DNA from 4 places in the Janthinobacterium leeuwenhoeki genome. Region 1 is predicted to be linked to each of the others. Evidence: predicted binding sites of a transcription regulator. Region 1 holds the regulator's gene; each other region holds the start of a gene.

What was found. Region 1 encodes FNR, which switches genes on or off when oxygen is low (the NO sensors DNR and NnrR bind a similar motif). Its sites were predicted from a motif close to TTGATNNNNATCAA; they were not measured.
Region 2: ubiU (ubiquinone anaerobic biosynthesis protein UbiU) is a predicted target of FNR. The motif match lies at 1,228-1,241, and genes of this name have one in related genera.
Region 3: ACQ4WS_RS00675 (PHA/PHB synthase family protein) is a predicted target of FNR. The motif match lies at 1,050-1,063, and genes of this name have one in related genera.
Region 4: ACQ4WS_RS23875 (KamA family radical SAM protein) is a predicted target of FNR. The motif match lies at 1,066-1,079, and genes of this name have one in related genera.

Annotation. Positions count from the first base shown of each region.
Region 1 covers NZ_JBNYXT010000010.1:67,884-70,084, reverse strand. The annotation lists gene ACQ4WS_RS11010 (response regulator) at 1-538, opposite strand, end outside; gene fnr (fumarate/nitrate reduction transcriptional regulator Fnr) at 779-1,537, shown strand; gene ACQ4WS_RS11000 (FixH family protein) at 1,541-2,065, opposite strand.
Region 2 covers NZ_JBNYXT010000059.1:12,784-14,984, reverse strand. The annotation lists gene ubiU (ubiquinone anaerobic biosynthesis protein UbiU) at 127-1,164, opposite strand; gene ACQ4WS_RS24970 (hypothetical protein) at 1,326-1,742, shown strand; gene ACQ4WS_RS24965 (ribonucleoside triphosphate reductase) at 1,861-2,201, shown strand, end outside.
Region 3 covers NZ_JBNYXT010000001.1:166,752-168,952, reverse strand. The annotation lists gene ACQ4WS_RS00675 (PHA/PHB synthase family protein) at 1-997, opposite strand, end outside; gene ACQ4WS_RS00670 (DUF445 domain-containing protein) at 1,246-2,201, opposite strand, start outside.
Region 4 covers NZ_JBNYXT010000049.1:20,190-22,390, reverse strand. The annotation lists gene ACQ4WS_RS23875 (KamA family radical SAM protein) at 1-927, opposite strand, end outside; gene ACQ4WS_RS23870 (cache domain-containing protein) at 1,210-1,668, shown strand; gene ACQ4WS_RS23865 (methyl-accepting chemotaxis protein) at 1,742-2,201, shown strand, end outside.

The sequences.
Region 1 (2,201 bases):
ACAGGCGCAGCACGCCGATCACCACGCCAGCCACCTGGCCATCGGCGGCCAGTACGGGCGCCACCATCTGCACGATGGGCATGCCGCTCGACTTGCCCAGCATGGGTTCGGTGATCATGGGCTGGCGCGTGCGCAGCACGGTCTGGAAGTACTCGCGCTCGGCGACGTTGATGCCGATGCGCCCGGCCACCTGCGGCATGTCGGCCACGATGGCGCCATGCGCGTCGAGCACCAGCACGTCATCGAACAGCGCCAGCATAGAGCGGCGCGCATAATATTCGCGCAATTGGGCTGGCTGGGCGATCAGTTCCGGCGGCTGCTGCCTGGCCGTCAGCGTGACGATTTGCAGCAGCATGCCCAGCTTGTCGTCGAGTTCGGCAGCGGTGCGGCTGATCAGGGACGACTGCTGGCTCAGCAGTACTCGGGTGAAGTCGTCGCGCATGTGTTGCACCTGGATCATGGTGACCAGGGCGATCATGGCGATCGAGGTCAGGCTGGTGGCCAGCGCGACTTTTGCTTTAATGCCGAGAGGCTTCATGATTTCCTTTTCAGTACCGGGCGGCACAGGCGGCAGACGACGCTGTCAGGAATTTTCCTATCAAAACATTAACTTGGCAAGCGGCGCCGCGTAAATTGCCCTTCCCCGCAAGGGCTTTTGACGATGTTGCCATGTAATTAAAGTCAGAACGTCGTTTATTCAGCGCAATTGCGGTGAAATTGGCACACGGCAACCGTGTATGCAGTAAACTTGTTATTGCATTTTATAAAAGGTACCGACATGACTGAAGCGCTACTCACTCCCACCTTGCCTACAGTGAACGTGGAGGCGTTGCGTGCGCGATGTTCGACCTGCAGCATGCATCAATTGTGTCTGCCGATGGGCCTCGATGTGGGCGATATGGACAGGCTGGACCAGATCATCGGCCGCCGCCGCAAGATCGTGCGCGGCGCCTCGCTGTTCCGCATCGGCGACTCGTTCCAGAACCTGTATGCAATCCGCCTGGGGCACTTCAAGACATACCAGATCAATCCGGGCGGCGAAGAGCAGGTGACGGGTTTCCAGATGGCCGGCGAACTGCTGGGCATGGACGCCATCAGCGCCGACCGCCACCACTGCAATGCGGTGGCGCTGGAAGACAGCGAAGTGTGTGAAATTCCCTTTTCCAGCCTGGAACAGTTGCTGGGCAATATGCCGACCCTGCTGCGCCATTTCCACCGCATGATGAGCCAGGAAATCACGCGCGAGCAAAGCGTCATGCTCTTGCTGGGCAATATGCAGGCGACGCAGCGCTTTGCCGCCTTCATCGTCAACCTGGCCTCGCGCTATGAGGCGCGCGGTTATTCGGGCAGCAATTTCCAGTTGCGCATGTCGCGCGAGGAAATCGGCAACTACCTGGGCCTGACCATCGAAAGCGTCAGTCGCCTGCTGTCCAAATTCAAGAAGGAAGGCTGGCTGCGCGTCTCCAACCGCGAGATCGAAATCCTGCAGCCGGCCAAATTAAAAGCCATCACCGCCGGCACGGACGTTTGCAAATAAGACTTACAGTTCTTCATCCGCATGCAGCGCGATACTGCGCTGCAGCGGCCAGGTCCAGATGCCGGACAGGCGCCACTCGCGTTTGTCGTTTTCCACCAGCACTTGCCATCGGCTGCGCTCGAGCATCGGCAGCGCCACGCTAAAATTGCCGGCCGCATCGGGCTGCACCAGCAGCTTGATATCCTTTTCCGGCAGGGTCGCATGCGCCAGGTGCAGCTGCAACGGCCCCTGGTAAGCCTTGCCGAAGCTGTGCACGGAACCGGTCAGGCGCGCTGACGCCACGTCATACGACAAGCTGGTATCCATCGCCAGGTCGCTGGCGATCGTGTCGCGCTTCAAATCCTGGTTGATCGCCTTGCCCTGCTTGTAATAGTCGCCCACCACCAGCGCATCGGGCTGCGTAAACGCGATATAGCCCATGAAGCTGCCGACGACCACGGACAGGCCGGGGCCGATCATCAGCAACCATGGCCAGCGATGCTTGTACCACGGGGCAACGGGGGCTTGCAGCTTGAGACTGTCGGACATTTTGTTCTCCTTGGGGTCAGACCCTTTGGGTCTGACCCCAGCTTTTGCTTCTGGGTTGAAAATAAAGTAAAGCTAACGCATGTTTGATGCTACCCCTACGGCGAAATACCGGGGTCGGACCCAGAGGGTCCGACCC
Region 2 (2,201 bases), on a different contig from region 1:
GCCTTTTCCAGTATTTTTTAAGTTACAAAACCGTAGCGAGCGGCTCGCGGCGAGGCCGAGAAGCGCAGCTGTGCTAGAGCACAGTGAGCATCGCAGGCCGCGCCCCGGGACGCGCAGTAGGTTTTGCTATTTCCAGGAGCGATGGTAGGCGCCTAAAGTGTGCTGCTGGCCCTCGGCCAGCTTGTCCATGGCCGCCATCCAGCCCGGCTTGACGGCATAGCGCGCATTGCCTTCGCGGCAGGCGTCGATCGCTTCGCGCCACACGCGCGTGACCTGCGCCACGTAGGCGGGACTGCGCTGGCGTCCTTCGATTTTCACGGCCCGCACGCCCATGGCGATCAGTTGCGGCAGCAGCGCCAGGGTATTCAGGCTGGCCGGTTCCTCGATGGCGTAATACTCTTCATCATTGACTTCGAAACGCCCCTTGCACAGGGTCGGATAGCTGGCGTTTTCACCCGCTGCATAGCGGTCGATCAGCACGCCGTTCAGGCGCGATTCGAGGCCGTTCGGCGTTTCCAGCCAGCGCACGGCTTTCGCGGGCGAGCACACGCCGTGCGTATTCGGCGCCTCGCCCGTCGCATACGACGACAGCGCGCAGCGCCCTTCGACCATCACGCACAGGCTGCCGAAACCGAAGACCTCGATCTCGACTTCCGTCTTGGCGATCAGTTGCTCCACCTGCGCCATCGACAGCACGCGCGGCAGCACGGCGCGGGCGATGCCGAAGTGCTCGTGGTAGAAATTGATGGCTTCGTAGTTGGTGGCCGAGCCCTGCACGGACAGGTGCAGGCGCAGCTGCGGGTGGTGCTGGGCCGCGTAGGCCATCAGGCCCGGATCGGCCACGATCATGGCGTCGATACCGGCCTGCGCGGCGCGGTCGATGGCGCTGCGCCACACGGCCCAGTTGTGCGGCTGCGGATAGGTATTCAGCGCCAGCAGCACCTTGCGTCCATATTGATGGGCGTAGCGCACGCCCTCGGCGATGGCCTTCTCGTCGAAATTGAGGCCGGCGAAATTGCGCGCATTGGTGGCGTCGCGAAAACCCAGGTACACGGTGTCGGCGCCATTGTCGACGGCCGCTTTCAAGGCAGGCAGGCTGCCGGCGGGACAGACCAGTTCCAGCGGTCCGGCCACGCGGGTGGCGGTGGTTGATTCAAGCATCATGATGTTCACAGTCCTGTATCGGCTCAGGGTGCAGACTATAGCCCCGCCCATACTGCCCAGTCCTTGACGCAGGTGAAGGAATGCATGCATGGCTGGCGCGCGTTCAACTTGCTTGACCTGGCTGTAAAATGCCCATCTTTCCTCCTGTTTCAGTGCCCACCATGACCCGCAAACCGCTGCTGATTTTCCTCCTGACCCTGTTCCTCACCGCGCTGCAAGTGCAGTGGGCCGGTCCGGCCGATGGCTATGACGCAGGGACCATCTCCGTGCTGTCGCCGGAAGTGCTGGGCGCCTATCCGGGCGTGCTGCTGCTGTTCCTGCTGGCCGTGTTCGCGCGCCGCCAACTGCCGCTGCGGCGTCAGGCCGCCATCTGCACGGGCCTGCTGGCCGTCTACTGGCTGCTGGCGAACTACGCCACCTTCGATATCCGCGTCGCCAGCTGGAGCACCTTCTCGCCGCTGGAAATCTGGGCGCACGTGCTGCCCGCCTCCGTCGCCAGCATCGCCGCCTGTGGCGCCGCGTTCTTTTGCGCGAGCTGGCTGATCCTGCGCGAAACGCGCTGGAACAAAACCGGCTGAGGTAGTTTTTTCACCTGGATCAAGGATACGCGAATCGCTTGCGCGCCACCTTTGACTGCACTACATTTAGTGGATAACCTTCATAAAAACACCGCATGTTGTGTTTACTGGAGGTTTCATGACGACGAATGCAGTATCCCCCACACGCGGCCAGGTCGATGTCGCCGCGTCTATCAATGAATACCTGGAGCGGCGCGACTGGCGTGTCAACGCCAACGCCAACCAGGGTTACTCGCTGGGCGGCCTGATACTCAATGTGTCGGGCAAGGTCATCGCCAACTACTGGCTGGACCAGGTGTATCCGCCGGAAGTGGGCGCGGCGCACCGCGAAGCGGCGCTGCACATCCACGACCTCGACATGCTGGCCGGCTATTGCGCCGGCTGGTCGCTGCGCACCCTGCTGCACGAAGGCTTGAATGGCGTGCCGGGCAAGATCGAATCCGGTCCGCCGAAACACAT
Region 3 (2,201 bases), on a different contig from region 1:
CCTGCGGCGCGCCCGTGATGCGGGCAACGGCGTCGAGCGCGTCCATCACGCCCAGCTGGCGGTAGTCTTCCAGCGACAGTTCGCGGTCTTCTTCCAGCGGGTTTTTCCAGGAAATCATGAACACCGTGTGGCCCTGGCCCACCAGGTAGCGCACCAGCGAATTGTGCGGCGACAGGTCGAGAATATAGAATTTCATGATCCAGGCGGGCACGAACAGCAGGGGCGTGGCATGCACCTTGGCTGTCGTGGGGGCGTACTGTATCAATTCGATCAAGTCATTGCGGTAGACCACCTTGCCCGGCGTGACGGCCAGGTTCGCGCCCACCTTGAACGCTGCTTCGCCGGTCGCGCCAGCGCCCATGGCGGCGCGCTGCCAGTCGCCGGCCGCGTGGGCCATGCCGCGCGCCAGGCTGGCGCCGCCGCTCTCGAGGGCCGCTTGCTGCACCACGGGATTGGTCAGCAGGAAGTTCGACGGCGCCAGCATGTCCAGCCATTGGCGCACGGTGAACGTGACGACATCCTCGTGGTGCGGCGAGACGCCGCGCACGCCCGTGGTGGCGCGGTGCCACCATTGCTGCTGCAGCAAGAAGCCCTGGTAGACCAGGTTGTACGGCCAGCGCTGCCAGGCCGGGTCGGCGAAGCGCCGGTCCTGCGGCAGCGGCGCGATGCATGGCTGGTTCGCGCCAGCGCCCGGCAGCGCTGATTGCATGGCGTACTGTTGCCAGCGGCCGATCTTTTTCCACGCTTCCTGCAGCAGGGTTTGCTGCTTCGATGGCGCCAGCACCAGGTGGCTGAGCCAGTCGGCATAGGCGTTGCCCAGCGCCGCCGGTGAAATGCCGCCCGTAAACTTGCCCAGCCAGGCGTTCAGCAGCAAGTCCAGGCTGGCGCCTTCCGGCGCGCTCTCCGGATAGTCGGGTGGGGGCACGCCTTGCCACGCGCTACCCAGGCGCTCATGTTCAACTTGTGGCTCCGCGCTGCTAGACTGCGTCTTGCTCATCCAGGACTCCTGTCATTTTTTTACAGGATAGCAAGAGCTTGTTCAAAAAATTATGATCTACATCAAGTTTGCCCGGATGCGTGCAGCAGGCAGCCTGCCTCAGGTGTGGCCAGAAGCGCCAGCGGCCTGCGCTTCCTCGCAGATACATGCCATGAATGCCTGTACGGCGGGACGCGTGGCCTCGAATTGCTGCCGCATTTTCCATCGCATGCGGCGCTGTCCGGGGATATTGCGCGCTGGTAGTGGCGCTAAAACGCCTGGCTGACTGAGTAAATCAGCAAACCGGCCAGGCCGCCCACGATGGTGCCGTTGATGCGGATGAATTGCAGGTCGCGCCCGATGGCCAGTTCGATGCGTTCGCTCATTTCATCCTTGCTCCACAAGTCCAGGCGGGCGGCGATGAAGGTGCCCACTTCGCCCCGGTAGCGGCGCACCAGCGAGCCGCTGCCGGCGACGATGGCGTCGTTCAGCCATTCCCGCGCGCGCATATCGGCCTCCAGCACCTGGCCCGTGTTGCGCGCCAGGCTGGCGATGGCTTGCGCCAGCACGGGCTGGTCCGCATGCAGGTCGGCCAGCAGGCGCGTGCCGATGTGGTTCCAGACGTCGCCCAGCATGGTTTGTACCGTGTCGCTGGCGACCAGCTGTAACTGGTAGTGGCGCACCGTTGCCTGCCACTGCGGGTCGGCCTTCAGGTGCAGCGCGCTGTCGGCGATCCAGCCGGCGATGCGCTGGCGCAGCGGGTGCTGCGGATCAATGCGCACGGCGAGGGCGAATTTTTGCAACGAGGCGATCATGCGCGGCTCGTACGCTTTCACGGCTTTTTTCACCAGCGCGTTCTCGATCTGGAAAGCGCCCAGCACGAAGTCGCCGATGGCGGCGTGGTGCGCTTCGTCGTCCAGGTAGGCGGCGCTGCGGTCGAGCATGAAGTCCAGCAGTTCCTGCGGCTTGCCATCGGCGATCAGCGCATCGATGCAATCGGCCGCCACGTCGGACAGATTCAATTGTCCAAGATAGCTGCTGGCCTGGTCACGCAGCAGCCGGCCCAGCTTCTTATGGTCGGCCATCGCCAGCAGCTGTTTCACCACGCCGGCGCTGGCCATGCCCAGCTGCTGCGCGTGGACCTCGTCGCTGAGCCAGTCTTTCATGCGCGCGGCAGGGTCGGCTTGCATGATGCGCTCGGCGATGCCTTGTTCGGTAATGAAAT
Region 4 (2,201 bases), on a different contig from region 1:
CGGGTCTTCGTTGATGTGGCGGATCAGCGGCCCCTGCATGCGCAAGGTGGCGCCCGTCGAGACGATGCGTTTCACGGCTTGTTGGGCGATGTCCTGGCGCAACTCGACGGCATGGCTGTAATGGCCCATCACGGCCAGGTTCTTGCCCGCCTTGACGATGCGCTCGAACAGGCGCATCAAGTCATCCGCATCGCGGTCCGAGACGAAGCGCTGCGGCCAATACGCCACCGCTTTGGTGCCGATGCGAATATTCTGGATGTGTTCCAGGCCCGGCGCCAGCAGCGGCTCCAGGTAGGCGGCCAGTTGCCGCGTGTTCATGATCATCGGGTCGCCGCCCGTGATCAGCACGTCCGTCACTTCCGGATGCAGTTTCAGGTAGGCGGCCAGCTCATGCGACTCGCGCGCATCGAACTTCATGTCGTCCATGCCGACGAACTGGGGCCAGCGGAAACAGAAAGTGCAATACGCGTGGCAAGTCTGGCCGGCACTGGGAAAAAACAGCACCGTTTGCGCATATTTATGTTGCAAACCGCGCATGGGCGCACCATTGACCCGCGGCACGTTGTGCGTCATCTGGCCGGCCGGGTGGGGATTCATACCCAGGCGCAAGCCATGCACATAGGCGTCGATGGCGGCCTTGTCACGCTGCACCAGCACCAGCTCGCGCAAGTGCGCGTACTGCTCGGGCGGCAGCATGTCGCGGTGGGGAAAGACGAGGCGGTAGATGGGATCGTCAGGAATATTGTTCCAGTCGATCAACTGATCGAGCACATAGGCATTGGTGCGAAACGGCAAGACGTGCGACACCACTTGCACGGCTACACGCTGCTCTTCCGGCAGCCATTCCCATTGCCGCGCCTGTTGAATGGTTTGCCGCGTATACGGCTTGTACTTGGGTGAAAACGGCTCGGTAATGAGTGCGGACACGATAGTCTCCTTGCCAGTAAATAGCGATAACTTTCATGAAACCAGCCCTATATCGGCCAATTCCAGCCTCTTCCTCCCCATGCCACATCATTCGGCATGCTGTGAAAGTCATCTTAATTCTTGCCATACAGAACCAAATTGCCACATATCAACAAGCATGCCGATACCCTGCACGCTGCCTACAAGCAAGACCTTAGTTTGTTCCATCGCAATTTGATGGGGCCCTTGGCGACGTAAATTACGACTTGGCAACACATCCCTCGATTCTCACAAGGAGCTTTCATGAAACGCTTATTCACGGGTAGCCTGTTGTGCCTGGCATTTACCGGCGGCAGCGTCAGTGCCGCAGTCGAAGCAACGGAAAAAGACGCCATCGCCATGGCCGAGCGGGGCGCCGCCTTCATGAAGGCGCATGGCAAGGAAGCAATGATGAAGAAAATCACAGCGAAAGACCCGGACTTCGTGCAGGGCTCGCTGTATGTGGACATGCGCGACATCAAGACCGGCATCGTGCTGGCCCACCCCATCAACTCTTCCATCGTGGGCAAGGATCTGACGGACGTGCCTGACGCGAATGGCAAAAAATATCGCCGTGAAATCATCGAGCTGGCGCAAAAGCAGGGCAAGGGCTGGGTCGACTACCAGTACAAGAACCCCGTCAGCGGCAAGATCGAGCCGAAAACCACCTACATCCTGCGCGTCAACGATGTGGTGCTGGAAGCGGGCATCTACAAAAAATAAGGCCGGATGGCGCGCACGCACGCCGCGCGCCGCCAGCGCTTGCAACAGCCATCGCCATCGCCAGGAGTCAAGCATGCTCAATACATTACGCATCGGACCAAAATTATTGCTGGCGCCCACCCTGGTCTTGCTGCTGCTGATACTCAGCACGACCGGCGCCTGGTATGGCATGGTGCGGCAAAATGCCTCGCTGGAAAACATGGTACGGGTACGCATCACGCATTTGAAGGCGGCCGCCGACGTACTCGGCGAGGCCAGGCAGGTGCATGGCAATATGTACCAGTTGCTGTCGTGGACGAATGGCAGCTTCGCCAAGGCCCGCCTCGATGCGCTGGAACAACAGATCAAGGTGCGCCATGCGGCCATCGGCACGCAGCTGGTCACGCTGCGTTCCACAGCCACGGGCGCCGAGCGCACCCTGGTTGATGCGGCCATCACGGCCTTGGCCGGCTATCGCAAGGCGGTGCTGGAAACCATGGAAATGGCGCAGATGGATCAGTCGATCGCCACCAATTCCATGCTCAAGGCGGAAA